Regions from separate parts of the Corynebacterium mayonis genome, predicted to be linked through region 1. Evidence: riboswitches for the same ligand, from Rfam matches in the RefSeq annotation. Region 1 holds a riboswitch; the other holds the start of a gene.
The links. Region 1 has a riboswitch for cyclic di-AMP ahead of VLL26_RS00845 (resuscitation-promoting factor Rpf1 domain-containing protein). Riboswitches for the same ligand answer to the same signal wherever they lie in the genome.

Region 1 (3,437 bases):
GGGCGAGGAGCTGCAGTCTGTTGATCTGGACCCGGAGTTTTTCGGTGAGGGCATTACGCGGGTGGGCGATCACCTGTGGCAGTTGACGTGGAAAGACGGGGTGGCTCTCAAGCGTGACGCCGCTACCCTTGAGGAGCTAGACCGCGTCGATATTGAGGGGGAGGGTTGGGGGATCTGTTCGCGCGGCGATGAGGTGATCTACTCTGATGGCACTTCCAAGCTGCGCCGCATGGACCCGGACTCTCTGGCGGAGCGTGAGCGTTTCGAGGTCACGTTGGAGGGCTCCCCGGTAGCGGGGCTCAACGAGCTTGAGTGCGTAGGCTCCGATGTCTACGCCAATATTTTCTTAACCACTGACATCGTGCGTATCGACGCCGCGACCGGGGAGGTCACTGCTGTCATCGATGCTTCGGGGCTGGAAAACAACGCGGTGGCTGACCCGAACAATGTTCTTAACGGTATTGCGCACATCCCTGGCAGCAAGGAGTTCTACTTGAGCGGAAAGCGCTGGCCCGACCTTTACAGGGTGCGCTTGGTGCCTGCGGGTTAGACTTTCGCCCATGGCTTCATCTGCGAAAACTCCGGTGTGGAAACTTCTTCCGACACTCATTGTGGCGGTGGTGGTTCTCGCCGCCAGCATGTATTTCTTCTGGGAGTGGCAGAAAAACCGCCCCTTGACGCCGGTGCGGGAGCTGAGTGTAGCAGTGGAAAATGGTGCTGCGACGCAGCTAATTGGCCCCTATACCGTCTGTGAGCTGGACGAGCAATGTGTTGGCGGGCAGCCCCCGTCGATGACTTTGGATGAGTCGGCTGTGGTGAAGTTCACGGTGCCGCGCGAAATTGCGAGTTCTAGCTGGAAGTTGCTGAGCATTTACGACGACCCGGAGGCCAACGGCGAGCAGTTGTTCCAGTCCGGCGAGGCTTCGGAGGCGGTTGTCGACGCGCGCGTTAACGGGGCAAGGCTTGTGGTGGCCGAGGTGTCCTTCCTTGCTGTGGATACGAAAAACGACGGGGAGGAAGTCCCCGTCGTTGCTACTTGGTCTGTGTCTTTCGACTGAGTTTAGGCGTCGAGCTCTTTTGCCACTGCCCGCAGAATCTCCGCTACCTGGCGGCCCTCCTTGCGCTCTGGGTATCGGCCCCTGGTCAGGGCGGGTTGAACTTGGGTTTCGATCAGCGTCATGACGTCGGCAAGCATGCTGCCTAGTTCCTCCGGTTTGCGGCGGTGGACCGGGCGCCGCTTCGGCGTGTCCAGGATTTCTACGCGCAGCGCCTGCGGGCCGCGGCGGCCGGCGGCGAAATCGAAGTCGATTCTTTGACCTGCGACGAGTTCCTCGACACCTGCGGGTAGGACCGATTTGCTGATGAATACGTCCTCGTCGCCCGGGTTGGAGGCGAAGCCGAAGCCCTTCTCGGCGTCGAACCATTTGACCTTACCGATCGGCATGAGATCTCCCTTGCTTTTAAAAAATATCGCTTAAAGTTCGCCATTCTACCCGGGGCTCAACCCCGCGCCAATGACCGAAAACCGAGCATGTGACATAGTTCACAAATTACATGCAGGTTAGCATGACCTGCATGAACATTGGCTGACAAGGCAACAATTTCCAAACCGCCCAGTCGCCACGTGACTCAATCGTTATAAACCGATAGAGTAGCGCCCAGTCCAATAAGGCTACGCCGAATTCCGCCCGACCTAACACTTCAAAAACAAAGGGCGGAAGCGGGGGACCCAAACTTCATTGGGGTGAAGCCACAACCGTGGCCTGGCACCTCCAGCCAGAACCCGACAGCTAACCCCGCAGGCGGACAACAAGAGAGGATTTCACAAGAAAGTATGGGACGCCACAGCAAGCAGACCGCATCCTTCGCCTCCAAGGCGCTAGCGGGCACCGCAGCAGCGGCTGCCCTCTCCGGCATTGTCGCGCCGAGCGCCTCCGCCGCACCGGATTCCGATTGGGACCGCCTGGCACAGTGCGAGGCCGGCGGCAACTGGTCCATCAACACCGGCAACGGCTACTACGGCGGCCTGCAGTTCAGCCGCAGCACCTGGCTGGCCTACGGTGGCGGCCAGTACGCCCCCACCGCCGACAAAGCGACCCGCGAGCAGCAGATCGCCATCGCTGAGCGCACCCTCGCCGGTCAGGGCTGGGGCGCATGGCCGTCTTGCTCCGCCCGCCTCGGCCTGAGATCCGCCCCGACGCAGCGCGACGTGCCGGCCACCCCGCCCCACACTCCCGCTCCGGCCCCGGAGCAGCCTGCCTACACGCAGGCTGCCGCACCCATCGAGCAGGCCACCCCCGAGGTCGACGCCATCTACAACCAGCTCAGCTCCACCCTTGCGCGGTACAACATTGCGCTGCCGGAGCACGTGAAGGCCTCCTACGCCGCAAACCGCCACAGCTACAACGGCTTCTACTTGGCCAACAAGCCGCTCATTGACGCCGCCTTAGCCGGAAACGCCCACGCAATTATCGCGGCGCTGCGCTAGAGCCCCCATAGCCCGCCCCCCCAGCGCTGCACTCCTTTAAGCTTCCCGGCGCTTCGGGGGTTAGCTGTATGTGGCGGCTCTCAGAAGCTTGCGGGCCTTTTTGGTGGCGCTGCTCTTTTCTGCCACGTTGCTTTTTCTCCCGCATTCGCGCGAGCTTGCCGCCAACTGTTTAACACTCGTGGGCGGATGCGACGAGGAAACCGGCGCCGCAAGGCATACAGAGTTGTCTCAAGCTTTGCACAACACCTCACTTGCATACCCGGATCAACCCCGTGTACTCACCTAGTGCTTTTCGCTCTCTGCCGCAAAAGGCCAATCGGGATACTTCGACGCCCACGCGTTTTTCTGCAAAACGCGCAACCAGTCAGTTAGTGCGGCCGCGCCCTTACGGCGCGTAGGTGGCGCTGAGCTGGGTTTTTCCGCTTCACAATCGGCTGTCGTGGTAGATGCCCTCTTTCGCAGCTTCACTAACCGACGGCGGCTTTTTAGCACGGTAACTTTCCCGCCTGCGCTGCGGTTTTGCCCGAAACGGTCGATGCCGTGTTCACTGTCGCCTCGCCCACCGCAGGATTGCTGCGGTGGCCTAAGCGCAATCGAACTCGATAATGAGCTTTTCGCTGTCGTCGAGTTCGGCTACTGCTGTTTGTGCCAAAACCTGAGTCAAGGGGGACCAAACTGCATAAAAAGAACCCTCGCGCCGAAGCGTGAGGGTAAAGAATCTACTGCGCCCTAACGGTTGATGCGCGTGGTCGGGTGAACGTAACCAGTTTCCTCATAAGGCCTGGGCAGCACTACGTCGTTTCCGAACGGGCTACTAGCACCCGCAAGAGTGGAAGTGATCTCCGTGACGGGGTGAAGGTCCGCTGGGGTGTGCTCCGGCCACGCTGGGTTCGCGCGACCAATCTTCTCAACATCTTTAGCCATGCCCTCATTCTTTCATGTGCGCGGC
Region 2 (3,437 bases), 940 kb from region 1:
TGACGGGCATTTACCTGGCGCTGTTTTTTGACCCGTCGATCACCAAAGTGATTTACGACGGCGATTACCTGCCTCTCAACGGCGTCGAAATGTCGCGTGCCTACGCGACCGCCCTTGACATCTCCTTTGGTGTGCGCGGCGGCCTCTTTGTCCGCCAGATGCACCACTGGGCGGCCTTGATGTTCATGATGGCGATGTTCGCCCACATGATGCGTATTTTCTTCACCGGTGCTTTCCGCCGCCCGCGCGAGGCAAACTGGGTCATCGGTGTCACCCTGATCTTGCTCGGAATGGCCGAGGGCTTCATGGGTTACTCCCTGCCTGACGATTTGCTCTCCGGTGTTGGTCTGCGCATTATGTCCGCCATCATCGTCGGCCTGCCGATCATTGGTACCTGGATGCACTGGGCTATCTTCGGCGGCGACTTCCCCTCCGAGCTGATGCTGGACCGTTTCTACATTCTGCACGTGCTGATCCTGCCGGGTATCATCCTGGCTCTCGTGGCTGCCCACCTGTTGCTGGTGTGGTTCCAAAAGCACACGCAGTTCCCGGGTCCTGGCCGTACCGAGAACAACGTCGTTGGCATTCGCATTATGCCCGTCTTCGCCATCAAGGCGATCGGCTTTATGTTTGTTGTCTTCGCTGTGCTCGCCGGCATGGCTGGTTTGACTACCATCAACGCGATCTGGAATATCGGCCCGTACAACCCCTCGCAAGTCTCCGCAGGTTCGCAGCCTGACGTCTACATGCTGTGGACGGACGGCGCCGCCCGTGTCATGCCGGCGTGGGAGCTTTACTTGGGCAATTACACAATCCCGGGTGCATTCTGGGTGGCCCTTCTGTGTGGCGCCCTGGTGGTGTTGCTTTTCGCCTACCCGTTCATCGAGAAGAAGGTGACCGGCGACGACGCCCACCACAACTTGCTGCAGCGCCCCCGCGACGTTCCGGTGCGCACCGGTATCGGAGTCATGGGCATCGTATTCTTCCTGCTGCTGACCATTTCCGGCGGCAACGACCATGTGGCGCACTTCTTCCAGATCTCGCTTAACGCGATGACGTGGTTCGGACGCATCGGCTTGATTGTTTTGCCGCCGTTGGCGTACTTCATCACTTACCGCATTTGCGTTGGTTTGCAGCGCTCTGACCGCGAGGTGCTGGCGCACGGCATTGAGACTGGCATTATTAAGAAGCTGCCTAACGGTGCCTTCATTGAGGTTCACCAGCCGCTCGGCCCGGTCGATGAGCACGGACACCCGATCCCGCTTGAGTACGCCGGTGCCCCCGTTCCGAAGCAGATGAACCAGCTTGGCTACTCTGATAGCGAAACGATCGGCACGTTCCGCCCGGCAGAACTTGGTGTCTCGGAGCGGGTGCGTGAGCAGGTTGAGCGCAACCACCGCGATGAGATCGAGACTCTGCGCGCTTTGGAAGCTAACAAGGACGCTACGGACCGCGACGCAGGCCATTAGGACGGTCGCGGATCCACCTCGGGTCCATCTGGCCTTGCGGTTAATAACCCCCTCTCTTGGAGGGGGTTATTTTTCTTTTATTGGTTCGTGATATTGAAGCTCCAAGTGAAGTGTGAAAAAGATCACAAAAAAAGTTTTGCGGGAAAAGCTACATTCGCACCTTTTGTTATCACATTCTTCTTTTTGGATTATATGTACTGGTTAAGGCCTTGCTGACGCGTCTACATTTCGTGATAGCGCCCGTATATGAAAGCCGAGCGGCGGCGAAAAACTGCCGGGACAGAAGGTGACTACTCGGCAAAGGGTGTCGGGCTGGACAAGGCCCGTGTCTTTTTCGTAATCTTACCGAGACATTGTGACAACACAGTTGGAAGCAAGAAGCATAAGAACATATATGCCGAGTCCCCCGGATGGTCGTGAACCTCACGGCACGAAAGGGGAGCCGGGGACCCACAGCACTCCTGGGGTGAAAGCGCGCAAGGGCACCGATCGTTGTCGGCGCGGAGCGTGGCAAGGCTATTTCTCAGGCCGAACCCGACAGCTAACCCGGTAGGCAATAGAGATGATATGGAGACTTAATTCGTGGCTAAGCACCGTCGACAAAACAACAGCACTGCCCGCAACGTCGCTGCCGCTACCGCAGTAGCTGCAGGCGCCGCTCTCATCGCGCCGACGACCGCCAGCGCCGCAGAGGTCCGCGTTCCGAATAGCCCAATTCCGGCTTCCATTGACATTCCGAACATTGAGAAGATCCCCGGTATTGAGAACATCCCGGGCGCTGCCGATTGGATTCCGGCGCTCAATAACGTTCAGGGCCAGCAAGCCGCCAATTACAACGCCCCGGTGGGCGACGCCGCTCCGACGGCTCCGGCACCTGCCCCTGCTCCCGCCAAAACCGAGGGCGAGCGCATTGTTGAAATTGCCCGCACCAAGATGGGCGCCGGCTACGTCTACGGCGCCGCAGGCCCGAACGTCTTTGACTGCTCTGGCTTCACCTCCTGGGTCTACGCCCAGGCCGGCAAATCCATTCCCCGTACCTCCCAGGCGCAGGCCGGTGGCGGCAAGCGAGTGCCGCTCGACCAATTGCAGCCGGGCGACATCATTGCCTACTACGGTGGCGCCTCCCACGTGGGTATCTACACGGGCAACGGCACCATCATCGACGCTTTGAACTCCGGTACCCCGGTCGGCGAGCGTCCGCTGCACATGATGCCGGTTCACTCTGCCGTCCGTTTCTAATCGGGCAGCATAAACCCGCCTCCCGCACTAGCCGGGGAGGCGGGTTTTCTTGATTACGGGCAAGGATGCGCTATAGTTATGTAACAGTTTTGTAATTTTCGTGTTGTCTTTTCCGCACGTGGCACAACAGCTCAATGTCGAAAGAGGACTTCGTGGGCAAACATTCCCTCGCCACCCGTGGCACAGTAACCCGCCGCACCATTTCCGCTGCGATGAGCAGTGCCATCGCCATGACCTCAGTCGCTGTCGCTGTTGGCGGGTCCGCTGCTCAAGCCGACGAGATAGACGACATGATCCAGGAAATGGACTCACTTTCGCACGAGGCGACCGGCAAAAACGAGGAAATCAAACAGACCGAGGACGAAATCGCCGCCGCCGAGCAATACCTGGAGGACCTTCGCGCTCGTGTGGTTCACGCCCGCGCCGAAGCGCAGCGTGCGCAGGAAGCCAGTGCGTTGGAGCAGGAGGGCGTCGATAAGCTTGCGGCCTCCCAGAATCGCAATTCGCGCTCCGATGTGATTTTGACAAGCCTGGGTGCGCAAAACCCGCAATCGCTCATCGACCGCGCCGCCTACCTCAGTGCCATGAACCGCAAGGCCAGCCAAGCGGTCGCGGAACTGCAAGAAGCCAATAACGAAGCGGCCGCGCGTGCCAACGAGGCCAACATTGCCGTGGCGCAAGCCCAATTCCAGCGCAACCGCCTGGACTCCAAACGCGCCAAACTAGAGC

Region 2: linked by a shared signal. The riboswitch ahead of VLL26_RS05300 (C40 family peptidase) and the one ahead of VLL26_RS00845 (resuscitation-promoting factor Rpf1 domain-containing protein) in region 1 are both predicted to bind cyclic di-AMP.

Annotation. Positions count from the first base shown of each region.
Region 1 is NZ_CP141643.1:179,310-182,746, reverse strand. It holds gene VLL26_RS00860 (glutaminyl-peptide cyclotransferase) at 1-550, shown strand, start outside; gene VLL26_RS00855 (DUF2771 family protein) at 561-1,058, shown strand; gene VLL26_RS00850 (cold-shock protein) at 1,061-1,444, opposite strand; cyclic di-AMP (ydaO/yuaA leader) riboswitch at 1,666-1,821, shown strand; gene VLL26_RS00845 (resuscitation-promoting factor Rpf1 domain-containing protein) at 1,835-2,488, shown strand; gene VLL26_RS00840 (hypothetical protein) at 3,218-3,412, opposite strand.
Region 2 is NZ_CP141643.1:1,123,888-1,127,324, reverse strand. It holds gene VLL26_RS05305 (cytochrome b) at 1-1,469, shown strand, start outside; cyclic di-AMP (ydaO/yuaA leader) riboswitch at 1,855-2,040, shown strand; gene VLL26_RS05300 (C40 family peptidase) at 2,052-2,708, shown strand; gene VLL26_RS05295 (NlpC/P60 family protein) at 2,861-3,437, shown strand, end outside.